2 regions of the Vibrio sp. 1249-1 genome follow, and region 2 is predicted to be linked to the other one. Evidence: predicted binding sites of a transcription regulator. Region 2 holds the regulator's gene; the other holds the start of a gene.

Region 1 (6,918 bases), on a different contig from region 2:
ACACCGCTCGCAGAACATTACGACCTATACGTCCAAATCCATTGATCGCAACCTTTAGCATTTATCCTTCGCCCTACCAAAAATTTCGTGTCACAGATACTACCTGATCAGGCTGACAAACGCACCTGTTGAATCACAGTAAAGCAGGATTAAAAAAGGTCGAGACTATGCTCGACCTTATTACAACGATAGATAATTAAAATGCGACGTCTAAACCTAACCAGTAGCGACGACCATCTTCAATATATCCGTATTCTTCGTAACTGATTTCCTCGTCTAGCAAGTTATAGATAGCGCCTTTAATACGAGTATTGTCGGTTAACTGGTATGTCACACCGGCGTCCACAAAGGTATAAGCTGGTTCTACAATACTGTTTCTTGATGGGCCAGTAACCGGATCCATTTCTTTACCTCGGTACGTGACTTTCGCCCAGCTCTCTAGATCTGTTGTCGTTTGCCAAGTCACATCCACATTAAACAGATGCTTTGGTAACTGCTGCAGCGGCATGCCTTTGTATTCACCTGTTTTTTGCTCTGAGTCGGTAAATGTGTAGCTCGAGCTAAGGTAAATGGTTTCCGTTAACGGCGATGCTAAGGTCGCTTCAATACCTTGTGTGACGGCTTCATCCACGTTAATACGGTACGTTGGATCTGCGCCCCATTGGTTTGGACCATCAGTACAGATAGTGTCTGGACAAACAACACGTGTGATCTTGTCTTTGAATTCGTTATGGAACGCTGTCAAAGAGACATCTAAGCCAGAATCACCTTGATACAAGACGCTGATTTCTTTGTTTAGCGACGTTTCAGGGTCAAGATCTGGGTTACCGTAGATATTACCGCCACCACTGACTTGCGCCCAGCCAGGAGTAATTTCACGTAATTGTGGAGAACGGAAACCTGTTGCCACACCGCCTTTCACCGTCCAAGACGGATCAACTCGCCATACACCGTAAACACGCGGACTAAAGTGCGCGCCATAGTTTTCGTCATGATCTAGACGACCACCAAGCGTAACGCTAAACGGATCAGCGATTCTCCATTCATCTTCAATGAAAACAGCCCACTGCGTATTCGATGTTTCAGTCTTCGATGACGCTTTGTTGGAGGTGAAATCCTCAAGCTCTGCATGAGTGGCGTCCACACCCGTCGTCAACGTATGGTTTCCGATACCAGTCACCAAGCTCGATTTGAACGTGGTGTTGGTGATCGTCATCTCACGAGATTTGTTCTCGCTCTCTTCTCGCTGTAAGTAAGTATCTGAAATGCCAATCGAATCCCAATCACCGTTGTGGCTTACCGTTACGTAATTACGACGATATTCATTCAGTGAGTCTTCACACCCACCACGACACCCAGTGCTCGGCACTGAAAGGCCCACATTACCACGACGACTTTGTGCCGACGTGCCACCTTCTAATTGCACCGAGTGGCGATCATTAATCTGGTAAGTCAGTTTTGAAGAGATACTCTGCATATCTTTATCTTCATAACCGTATTCGATGTCATCTTCTTCTCTGGTTGTGTACTGACCATATACTTGGAGAGATAAATTTTCAGCCAACGGACCATTAACGAAAAAATTCGCGCTCTGCTCTCCACCTGAGCGGCTATTCTCTTGTAGTACCGTGCCCAGTTGAACATTACCCGTCCACTCTAGCGCATCTTTTCGTGTGATGACGTTAATCACACCACCAATCGCATCAGAACCGTAAAGCGTCGACATTGGGCCACGAATAACTTCGATTCGCTCAATCGCTTGAAGAGGAGGTAACCAACCTTGTTCGATACCAGGGCCGTCACTATTTGGACGAGTTTCACGCGTGCTTTGACGTTTACCGTCGACCAGTATCAAAGTGTATTTAGAACCCATACCACGGATACTAATGTCGGTAGTATCACCACCACCTGTCACGACAACACCTGGCACACTTTTTAGTGCATCAGTCACATCGCGGTAATAACGGGAGTCCAACTCCTCACGTGAAATCACACTAATACTTGCAGGCGCGTCCGCTTGAGATTGCTCGTAGCTTGATGCAGTTACAACCACTGTTTCCATTTTAGAAACTGCATCATTGGCAAAAACATGAGGGACACTGACGAAGGCTAAAATACCAGTTGCGGTAATAACTGGCAGTCTAAGAGTAGACATCTACATCTCCATAATTGATAATGATTATTATTTTCGAAAGTGAATTATTCACAAATAGAATGAGATGCATAGTGAGAGTTATGGAACGGTTCTTTCCATTTATGGAACTCGTACATAACGCAGTAAGGAGTAAAAGAAATATGCACGACTTAGCATCAATTAGAGCCTTTGATGCGCTCAATCAGCATAAAAGTTTGACAGCCGCTGCTAAAGCCCTTAATCAGCCAAAATCAACGCTAAGTCGTCGCTTGGCACAATTAGAAGAAGACTTCGGTCAGGCTCTAACCGCTAGGCAAGGTAATCGATTAGTTCTGACAAGAGCTGGAGAGATCTTTGCCCACTACAGCCGCCAGATTCTTGAGTTAAGCGAAGAGAGTTATGATGCACTGCAAGGTTTAACGAACCAAGTTTCAGGGCCACTGCATATTGTTTGTCACACTGCCTTAGTTAGAAGCTGGCTCGGTGGCGTACTCAATCGTTTTCTTGCTGATAATCCCGATGTTAGAGTTCAACTTACCAGTGACTTTTCTGAGGCGCATCATGACCCAGATTTGTTCATCTGGCTCGGTGAACGTAAAGAGCTAGACTGGCGAAAAGAAGTGCTGGGGGTATTTCGCTATACGCCTTTTGCCTCTCCAAATTATCTAAAACAACATGGGCCTATACCGCACCCCAAAGAACTTGAAGCACATCCATGGATCGATTTTGGTTCAGTGCAAGAAAATGGATTGATGCTAGCACACCCTCAACACGGTGAGTTCTTTTTAGAACCCTTTGTTAGTCGCTTATACAGCGACAACATAGCAATGCAAATAGACAGTATCGCGAATGGTCATGGTATTGGACTGCTGCCGACTTGGACAGCATGCGGCTATGAGAAACATCACCCAGGGCGAATCACACCATGCTTAGAAGGTTGGGTTTCTGAGCCTATTTCCATTAACTGCTATACACCAGCAGGACGACCACCACTGCGCTTATCCGTACTTTTAGACTGCATTCACCAAAGCATTCCACAAGGTTGGAAAACCTGACAAAAATAAAAAGGCCATCATAATGATGGCCTTTCTAACTTTAGCATCTAACAGTTGTCGTTTACGTTCGACTGTTTAGATGGTCCTGCAATTACGCTAGCAATTCTTTAGCTGTGTTCACTACGTTTTCAGTCGTGAAGCCAAACATCTCGAATAGCTGACCAGCAGGTGCTGATTCACCGAATGTTGTCATACCGATGATGCGACCGTCGAAGCCTACGTACTTGTACCAGAAATCCGCAATGCCCGCTTCAATAGCGATACGTGCCGTTACGTCTGATGGCAGTACAGATTCACGGTAAGCAGCGTCTTGTTTATCGAATGCATCTGTTGATGGCATTGAAACAACGCGTACTTTCTTGCCTTCTGAAGTTAGTTGCTCAGCGGCTTTCACTGCAAGCTCAACCTCAGAACCTGTTGCGATAAGGATTAGCTCAGGCTTACCTTCGCTATCTTTCAGGATGTAAGCACCTTTCGCGATGTCTGCGACTTGTTCAGCAGTACGCTCTTGTTGCGCTAGGTTTTGACGAGAGAAGATAAGTGCAGTTGGTGCATCTTTACGTTCAATCGCTAGTTTCCATGCAACTGCAGACTCAACTTGGTCACATGGGCGCCATGTGCTCATGTTTGGAGTTACACGTAGAGACGCCATTTGCTCAACAGGTTGGTGAGTTGGGCCATCTTCGCCAAGACCGATCGAATCATGCGTGTAAACTTGGATGTTCTGAATTTTCATCAGCGCAGCCATACGCATTGCGTTACGAGCGTATTCCATGAACATTAGGAATGTTGCGCCGTAAGGAACGAAACCACCGTGCAATGCGATACCGTTGATGATAGCAGTCATACCGAATTCGCGTACACCGTAGTGGATGTAGTTGCCAGAGAAGTCCTCCGTTTCTAGAGACTTAGAACCAGACCACATGGTCAGGTTAGAAGGCGCTAGGTCAGCAGAACCACCCATAAACTCAGGAAGCATTTGACCAAACGCTTCTAGTGCATTTTGCGATGCTTTACGTGATGCAATGTTCGCTGGGTTTGCTTGAAGATCGGCAATGATTTGGTTCGCTTTTTCTTCCCATTGTGCAGGAAGTTCGCCGTTTAGACGACGTTTAAGCTCTGCCGCTTCAGCAGGGTAAGCTGCAGCATATGCTTCGAATTTTTCATTCCAAGCTGCTTCTTTCGCGGCGCCCGCTTCTTTTGCATCCCACTCAGCGTAAACATCTGCCGGGATCTCAAATGGGCCGTACTCCCAACCTAGGTATTCGCGAGCCGCTTGGATTTCATCGTGACCTAGTGGTGCACCGTGACAGTCGTGCGAACCAGACTTGTTAGGAGAACCGAAACCGATAATTGTTTTGGTACAGATAAGCGTAGGACGTGGGTCCGCTTTTGCTGCTTCAATTGCTGCGTTGATCGCGTCTGAGTCGTGACCATCGACTGCTGGGATTACATGCCAGCCGTACGCTTCAAAACGCTTAGGTGTATCGTCAGAGAACCAACCATCAACGTGACCGTCGATAGAGATGCCGTTGTCATCCCAGAATGCAATCAGCTTGCCTAGACCAAGAGTACCTGCAAGAGAGCATGCTTCATGCGAGATGCCTTCCATTAGACAGCCGTCACCCATGAACACATACGTAAAGTGGTCAACGATATCGTGACCTTCTTTGTTGAACTGTGCCGCTAGTGCTTTCTCTGCGATCGCCATACCAACAGCGTTAGTGATGCCTTGACCTAGAGGACCCGTTGTTGTCTCGATACCAGGCGCGTAGCCGTACTCTGGGTGACCTGGGGTTTTTGAGTGCAATTGACGGAAGTTTTTCAGATCGTCAATAGATAGCTCGTAACCGCTTAAGTGCAGTAGAGAGTAAATAAGCATTGACCCATGACCGTTTGACAGCACAAAGCGATCGCGGTCGGCCCACTCTGGGTTTGAAGGGTTATGGTTTAGGTGAGAGCGCCAAAGAACTTCAGCGATATCAGCCATACCCATTGGTGCGCCTGGGTGGCCTGAGTTAGCTTGTTGAACACCATCCATGCTTAGAGCACGAATTGCATTGGCAAGATGTTTACGAGACGACATGTCTGCTCCTGAGTACATTAAGCGAAACGAAAAGTAGGTCATAATTCTCTCAAAGCCCTGTTGGGTGTGCAAACGTTTTCCAGTCCAAAACCTCACAAATATTGCACCTTTCGCGCCAAATCGTTCGAAGTTCTTAAAATTATCAATAAATCAGGCAAACGTTTGGTTATAACAAAAACCAAAAAAGAGCTTGTAATTCGAGCAATCAAATTTAGAATAGACGTCTAGATGTAGATACACCTACAAAAATTAGTATTAATTTGCGCTGGAGAGTTTATCATTCCCCAGTTTTAAACCAGATATAGTGGAGCTAACATGGCTAAGCACCTGTTTACTTCTGAGTCAGTATCAGAAGGTCATCCAGATAAAATTGCAGACCAGATTTCTGATGCGGTTCTTGACGCGATTCTAGAGCAAGATCCAAAGGCTCGTGTTGCATGTGAGACTTACGTTAAAACCGGTATGGTAATGGTGGGTGGTGAAATCACGACTTCAGCATGGGTAGACATCGAAGAGTTAACTCGTGAAACCGTTCGTGAAATCGGCTACGTACATTCAGATATGGGCTTTGACGCAGATTCTTGTGCGGTACTAAACACAATCGGTAAACAGTCGCCAGATATCAACCAAGGTGTTGATAAAGCTGACCCTAAAGAACAAGGTGCAGGCGACCAAGGCATCATGTTTGGTTACGCTTGTAACGAAACTGAAGTACTAATGCCAGCGCCAATTACTTACTCTCACCGTCTTGTTCAAAAGCAAGCAGAAGTTCGTAAAAACGGCACACTACCTTGGTTGCGTCCTGATGCAAAATCTCAGGTAACATTCCAATACGATCAAGGTAACATCGTTGGTATCGACGCGGTTGTTCTTTCAACTCAACACTGTGACTCAATCTCAACTTCAGACCTGCGTGAAGCGGTAATGGAAGAGATCATTAAGCCAGTGCTACCTTCTGAGTGGATCAACAAAGAAACAAACTTCTTCATTAACCCAACCGGTCGCTTCGTAATCGGTGGTCCTATGGGTGACTGTGGCCTAACTGGTCGTAAGATCATCGTAGATACCTACGGCGGCGCAGCTCGTCACGGTGGCGGTGCGTTTTCTGGTAAAGATCCATCAAAAGTTGACCGTAGTGCAGCATACGCAGCACGCTACGTAGCGAAAAACATCGTAGCGGCAGGCATGGCTGACCGTTGTGAGATCCAACTTTCTTACGCAATCGGTGTTGCTGATCCAACGTCTATCATGGTGGAAACGTTCGGTACTGAGAAAGTATCTCACGACATCATCATTGAAGCGGTTCGTCAATTCTTCGACCTACGTCCATACGGTCTACAAGAAATGCTTAACCTTCTTCAACCTATCTACAAGAAGACAGCGGCTTACGGTCACTTCGGTCGTGAAGAATTCCCGTGGGAAGCGACAGACAAAGCTGCACTTCTACGCGATTTCGCTGGCATCAAATAATCAAGCCAAGCAAGAATCAATCAAGCCCTCGCCTATGGCGGGGGCTTTTTATTTTCAGCAACTTTTATCCAGCCATTTCGGCTCATACCGCCCTGCCCCACAAAGCAGTCCTGTTTCTCCCTCATTTTTATACCGAATAAATTTTAAGCAATTATTTGTAAATTATCCCATCT
Region 2 (6,918 bases):
GATAAACAAGCTCGCCTAGAACGTCTAACGCTTCGCCGTAACCTTCTGTTACGTGAAACTTGGATCACTTGGGCAGAAGAAGTTCTAACTGAACTTGAAGTGATTGGTTAAACTCCTTTTGCTTTGATAAAACGAAAAAGGCTTGCCACTTGGCAAGCCTTTTATCTTTTTGAAACTAGGTTTACGCACCGACTACTGCGCGAGGACGAACACCCAACGTATGGCATAACGCGTAAGTCATCTCTGCACGGTTTAGTGTGTAGAAGTGAAAATCCTTAACCCCTTCACGACTCAGTACACGCACCATATCAATAGCTTGGCTAGCTCCTACAAGCTGGCGAGTCACCGGATCATCATCCAAGCCATCGAATTGTTTGCTCATCCATCCTGGTACTTTCACATTGTTCTGTGCCGCAAAGCGAGAAGCTTGCTTAAAGTTCGATACAGGCAAAATTCCTGGCACAATCTCTACGTCAATTCCTGCCGCTACACAACGGTCACGGAATCGCAGGTAAGACTCAACGTCAAAAAAGAACTGAGTAATAGCACGGTTTGCACCTGCATCTACCTTACGTTTTAGGTTCAATAAGTCAGACTGTGCGCTTTTAGCTTCAGGGTGAACCTCAGGGAATGCAGCAACGGAGATATCGAAATCGTGGCGTGATTTCAGCAGCTCAACCAAATCCGAGGCATACATATCAGGCGCACCGCCACCTGGAGGAATATCACCACGCAAAGCGACGATATTTTCAATACCATTGTTCCAATAATCATCGGCAATATTAATCAGCTCTTCACGAGTCGCATCAATACAAGTGAGATGGGGAGCGGCAACCAATCCGGTTGTTGCTTTAATTTCTTTAATGATGGAGTGTGTTCTGTCACGCTCGCCGGAGTTCGCACCGTAAGTCACAGAAACAAATTTAGGTTGAAGCGTTTTAAGACGGTGCACTGAATTCCAAAGTGTTTCTTCCATCTTAGCGCTGCTTGGCGGAAAAAACTCAAACGATACATTGATGTTATCTGATAACTCAGCAATATTCTGGTTCAAGGCGTCGATATGGCCTGCGTGCGTATATCCCATCTTACTCTCCCTGCGGCACTCCGCCACGAAAACAAATCCTTAAAATCGACGTTTAGACGTCTATATGTCTACAGAATGTATTGAATACGATTTAATGTCAACCTTGTAATTATGAATTTTTCTCAAGTTAATAATGAAGATAGTTCAAGTTTCTACTTGAGCATCATCTCACCATTTTGCACGGGTTATGACTTCAGTATGGCACTGATAGGGGAATAAAAAACCCTGGATTAATTCCAGGGTTTTTAGGTCAATCGCAACTTTAAAATAAACCAGCCAATCGGTTGAGGTCGGATTGAATAGCGCCGGCTGTCACTTCTCTGCCTGCGCCTGGTCCTCGAATGACCAGAGGGTTATCTTTGTACCACTTGCTCTCTATGGCAAAAATGTTATCGCATGGCAATAAGTTGGCGAGCGCGTGCTCACGAGATAACGCTTCGACTCCCACCGTTGCTTTACCATTTTTTTCTAAACGCGCCACATAGCGAAGCACTTGATCGTTTCTCTGTGCTTTTGTCAGACGCTCTTGAAGTATTTCACTCAACAACGCTCCATTATCGAAGAAATCATCTAAGCTCAGTTCTCTTAATTCTTCTGGCACCAAAGACTCAACTTTAACGCTGTCTGGTTCTATATCTAGGCCCGACTCTCGAGCCAAGATGACTAACTTGCGCATTACATCGGAGCCATCTAAATCAGAACGAGGATCAGGTTCGGTTAAACCTTGCTGCCAAGCAAGATCGACTAAATCATTAAATGGCACAGAACCATCAAACTGTTGGAACAGCCATGATAGCGTCCCCGAGAAAATACCCGATAGAGCGACGATTTCATCCCCACTTTCACGAAGATCTCGCACGGTATGGTTTATCGGTAACCCAGCACCAACCGTTGCGTTGTATAGCCAATGACGACCAATTTTAGCGAATGCATCTTGAACCTGATGGTAGTACTGGCTATCTGCGGAACCGGCAACTTTGTTAGCTGAAATCAAATGAATGCCTTGCTGTGCGATTTCTACGTAGCGCTGAGCCAACTCTTTACTCGCGGTAACATCAAGCACGACGGCTTCATCGTAGCTTTTAAGCGCTCCCAAACGTGCCAGCCAATCCCCATTGTTTGCTATGCTTTCATCATCAAATCGTTCAGCAACACTCGCCGCCTCAATACCTTGCTCATCGAACCAATAGGTTTGGCTATCCACAACCGCGACAAGATCAAAGCTCATACCATGACGTTTTTCGAGCTCACTTTTTTGCGTCGCAAATAAATTTAACCAACTAGAACCAATATTACCCTTGCCACATAAAGCCACTGCCACGCGTTTTTGCGCTTGGAACAACTGGCTATGAATCGTTTGAACCAACGCCTCAGTATCAGTACGGCGCAAAACAGCGACTAGGCTCAGCCCTGAGTCTGTTTCAGAGATAAATTCTACCGGAGAGTGCTTTAGCTTCTGATAAAAGCCAAAGCAATGATTGGCGTTTTTCGTAACGCCTGCACCTACCGCAGCTAAGAGCGAGTAACCTTCTTTTAGCTTAATTTCAGCCTCTACCGCAAGCTCTTGCAAGTGTTTCAATGCACCACCGGCGATTTCTGCGGTGTAAGCCAAGCGTAGCGTGTGCTGATCGGATTGAGCTTCAAATGCCAGTGGCTCTAATTGCGCGCGCTGCAACGCTTGTAATACATCACTCTGTGTTTTTTCGAAGTCGTGCCCATGCATGAAAGACAACTGCACCAATAAAACATCATCCAGTGAAGTAATAATTTTAGCGCCACGACCAGATGCCAATACACGCTCAATACGAGTAGAACCCGACTCTGGCAGATAGCTACACTTGAGATTAAGGTCCATGGTACTTTGCGCCACAGGCTGAAGCGTACGACTGTGTAGCACTGGGGCAGCTAAGCGAGCAAGTTCACTGGCTTCATCCAATCGAAGTAACGGTAATAAACAAGCGTCAGACACCAAACGTGGATCGGCACTATAAACACCAGCAACATCACTCCAAATCGTGACAGTACTGACTTCAGCAAGCGCGCCTATGACCGTTGCAGAATAGTCAGAGCCGTTACGACCAAGTAGAATGGTTTCTCCTGCCTCGTTCTGAGCCATAAAGCCAGTAATTACCACACGTTTATGGTTATGCTGCGCGAGGATCTCTTTAATTAAAGGGTATGAACGAGCGCGATCAACCTCTGGTTGAGTTCCCGCTTCTGCACGTAAAAACGCTCGTGCATCTTGTGCAACCGCAGGGATAGAACGTTGAGATAATAACGCGGCCAATAGGCGAGCAGACCATACTTCTCCGTGTCCCAGTACCGCAGCTTTTTGCGCATTAGTGAGTGGTGCAGTCAGCTCCGAGAGAGTACTGAACTCATCATGTAATAAAGCTAACAGCTCTTCTTTTGCTTCACTCTCCAACAAGCTTTCTATTAGCTCAGTTTGGAACTGTCTTAAGCTTTGAAGCGCTTCATGCGCAATTCGGCCATCTTTATTTAACCCTTCCAAAAACTCAATCAAGCGATTAGTGGTTTTTCCTGCAGCAGAGACGACCACAAGATCATTTTCTGTCGAATACTCTTTGAGAATACCCACAACGCGTAAGTAGCATTCTGGGTTTGCTAAGCTACTGCCACCAAACTTATGCAGCTGACGTTGTACAGTCATTGTTATCGTCTCCTATTACTGGGTAGCTTTAGCGAACGCTTGTTCTAAATCTGTGATGAGGTCTTGTGCATCTTCCAAACCGACAGACAAACGCAATAGTTGATGAGAGACCCCAGCCTCCGCCAGTGCCTCCTCACCCATTGCACGGTGAGTCATGGATGCCGGGTGGCAAATCAAACTTTCTACACCACCTAATGATTCAGCTAATGAAAACAGTTGGAGCTCTTTCACAAACACCTTTAACTGCTCAAACGAACCAGCAAACTCAAAACTCAACATAGAGCCAAAGCCCGTTTGCTGCTTTTTAGCAATGTCGTGACCTGGATGTTCCGGCAGGCTTGGATGATAGATAGTTTTAACTAACGCTTGTTTCTGTAGGTAAGCCAGTACCTGCTGTGAGCTCTCTTCATGTACTTTCATACGAGCACCAAGCGTACGAATACCTCGCAGTGTCATGTAACTATCGAAAGGTGTGCCCGTTGCACCAATACAATTGCCCCACCATGCAAGCTCTTCTGCATGCGCTTCTGTGTTGGTGATGATTACCCCACCAATTACGTCCGAATGACCGTTGATGTACTTTGTTGTGGAGTGGATAACAAAATCCGCACCTAGCTCTAAAGGTTTTTGGTACACGGGTGTCAAAAAGGTATTGTCCACCGCAACTAACGCGCCGATTTGTTTCGCTTTTTCACAAGTAGCTGCAATATCCACTACGCGAACCAGAGGGTTTGACGGAGTTTCTAGCAAAATGAGTTTTGGTTTTTGTGCCAATGCAGCATCTAAAGCCTGTTCGTCTGATTGATCGACAAACTGAACCTTAAAATCGCCTTTGTTAGCTCGGGTATTAAAAAGACGATAGGTACCACCATAACAATCGTGAGGAGCAATAATGAGATCATCTGGGCCGAGAAAAGCGGAAACCCATAAATTTAATGCCGACGTACCGCAATTAGTAACAACCGCTCCTTTTCCAGACTCGAGTTCAGATAGCGCACTTTCCAACAGTCCGCGGTTTGGATTACCAGATCGTGTGTAATCATACTTGGGCACTTCACCAAAAGCAGGAAAACCATAGTTAGTGGAAAGATAAATAGGTGGAACGACAGCATGATATTGGCTGTCTGATTCAATACCAGTGCGTACTGCAATGGTCGCAGGTTTGCGAGTGCTCATGGGTGTATCCTTTCACGGGTAATGACTTCTAAATAGGAATGCGCTATATCTAATGTGTAACATAAAGTGATCAACACGCTTCCTTTGCTGTTATGTTCACTTTACTCGTCAAAAAATGAGACGTCAACACTTCTAGACGTCTATATGTCTTTGCTTATGGCGGTAAATGCAGCTAAAATCAGCACCTAAATTATTTTTAACCGATTACATAAATGAAGGTGTGCAATGGCTGACTGGAATGGCGAATACATTAGCCCATATGCAGAGCACGGCAAAAAAAGCGAACAAGTAAAAAAAATTACCGTCTCTATCCCGCTAAAAGTTTTAAAGGTGCTAACTGATGAGCGTACTCGCCGTCAGATCAATAACTTACGCCATGCAACCAATAGCGAATTGCTATGCGAGGCATTTTTGCACGCGTACACAGGTCAGCCACTTCCGACAGATGAAGACCTTCGTAAAGACCGTCCTGATGATATTCCAACAGAAGTAAAAGCGCTGATGACGGAAATGGGCATCGAATTTGAGTCATTCGACGAAGAATAAAAAAGCCTGATAAGAGGTTTCAGGTAATAACTCTTGCCTCGAGCCAAATGAATGACATAAAAATGGGACGCAATAGCGTCCCATTTTTGTGTATCACATCTGAAAGATATATTACTCTGCCATGTAGTTTTCAGGCATCTCGATACGAGCTACACCTGAATTAACCGCCGCCTGAGCAACCGCTTTTGCAACACGTGGTAGCAAACGTGAATCCATTGGTTTTGGAATAATATAGTCCGCACCAAACTCTAGCTTATCAACACCTGCAGCCTTCAATACGGCTTCAGGTACAGGCTCTTTTGCTAGCTCACGAATCGCCTCAACGGCTGCAAGTTTCATTTCATCATTGATTTCACTTGCACGCACATCAAGAGCACCGCGGAAAATGAATGGGAAACACAATACGTTGTTAACTTGGTTAGGATAATCACTACGGCCAGTGCCCATGATCAAGTCATCACGAACTGCGTGAGCAAGTTCCGGCTTGATTTCAGGATCCGGGTTAGAACATGCGAATACGATTGGCTTATCTGCCATCAACTTCAACGCTTCCGCTGGCAATAGGTTTGGACCAGATACACCTAGGAACAGATCTGCACCTTCAATCACGTCTTCTAGTGTGCGCTTATCTGTATTGTTCGCAAATAGCTGCTTATATTCATTAAGATCATCACGACGAGTGTGAATCACACCTTTGCGATCTAGCATGTAGATTTTTTCGCGCATTGCGCCGCATTTGATCAGAAGCTCCATACACGCTACAGCGGCAGCGCCAGCGCCAAGACAAACAATTGTTGAATCTTCAAGTTTCTTACCTTGAAGTTCGATTGCATTCAGCATACCCGCTGCCGTTACAATAGCAGTACCATGTTGATCATCGTGGAATACTGGTACATCACAACGTTCAATCAGACGCTTTTCAATCTCAAAACAGTCTGGTGCTTTAATATCTTCAAGGTTAATACCGCCAAAAGTGTCTGCAATGCTCGCAACAGTATCAACAAATTCATCGATCGTGCGGTGCTTAACTTCAATATCAATAGAGTCAAGACCTGCAAAACGCTTAAACAGTAACGCTTTACCTTCCATCACTGGCTTAGATGCAAGTGGACCTAGGTTACCTAGACCTAGAATAGCGGTACCGTTAGAAATAACAGCAACCATGTTCCCTTTTGCAGTGTACTTGTACACGTTATCCGGGTTTTGTGCGATTTCACGCACTGGCTCTGCAACTCCTGGGCTGTATGCAAGGGCAAGATCACCCGCCGTTTCCGCAGGCTTTGTCAGTTCGACAGCAATCTTTCCTGGAGTTGGATAAGCATGGTAATCCAATGCTTTTTGGCGATGTTCTTCTTCTGGAGTGGCTGCTTGGTGGTTGTCTTCAGACATGGACGTTTCTCTTTTTTATTTTTAGGTAAGGGGGCATAAATTCTATCGGATA

What was found. The regulator MetJ, encoded in region 2, represses methionine synthesis genes. The targets are predictions, from matches to a motif close to TTAGACNTNTANANGTCTAA.
Region 1: a site for MetJ is predicted at 5,492-5,511, ahead of metK (methionine adenosyltransferase). Genes of this name have one in related genera too.

The regions. Positions count from the first base shown of each region.
Region 1 is NZ_JAWOWJ010000005.1:18,704-25,621, reverse strand. It holds gene epd (erythrose-4-phosphate dehydrogenase) at 1-61, opposite strand, end outside; gene R7Z50_RS10800 (ligand-gated channel protein) at 197-2,155, opposite strand; gene R7Z50_RS10795 (LysR family transcriptional regulator) at 2,296-3,189, shown strand; gene tkt (transketolase) at 3,281-5,275, opposite strand; gene metK (methionine adenosyltransferase) at 5,591-6,745, shown strand.
Region 2 is NZ_JAWOWJ010000021.1:43,417-50,334, forward strand. It holds gene R7Z50_RS22375 (PadR family transcriptional regulator) at 1-111, shown strand, start outside; gene metF (methylenetetrahydrofolate reductase) at 182-1,084, opposite strand; gene R7Z50_RS22385 (bifunctional aspartate kinase/homoserine dehydrogenase II) at 1,347-3,755, opposite strand; gene R7Z50_RS22390 (O-succinylhomoserine (thiol)-lyase) at 3,771-4,931, opposite strand; gene metJ (met regulon transcriptional regulator MetJ) at 5,157-5,477, shown strand; gene R7Z50_RS22400 (malic enzyme-like NAD(P)-binding protein) at 5,589-6,866, opposite strand.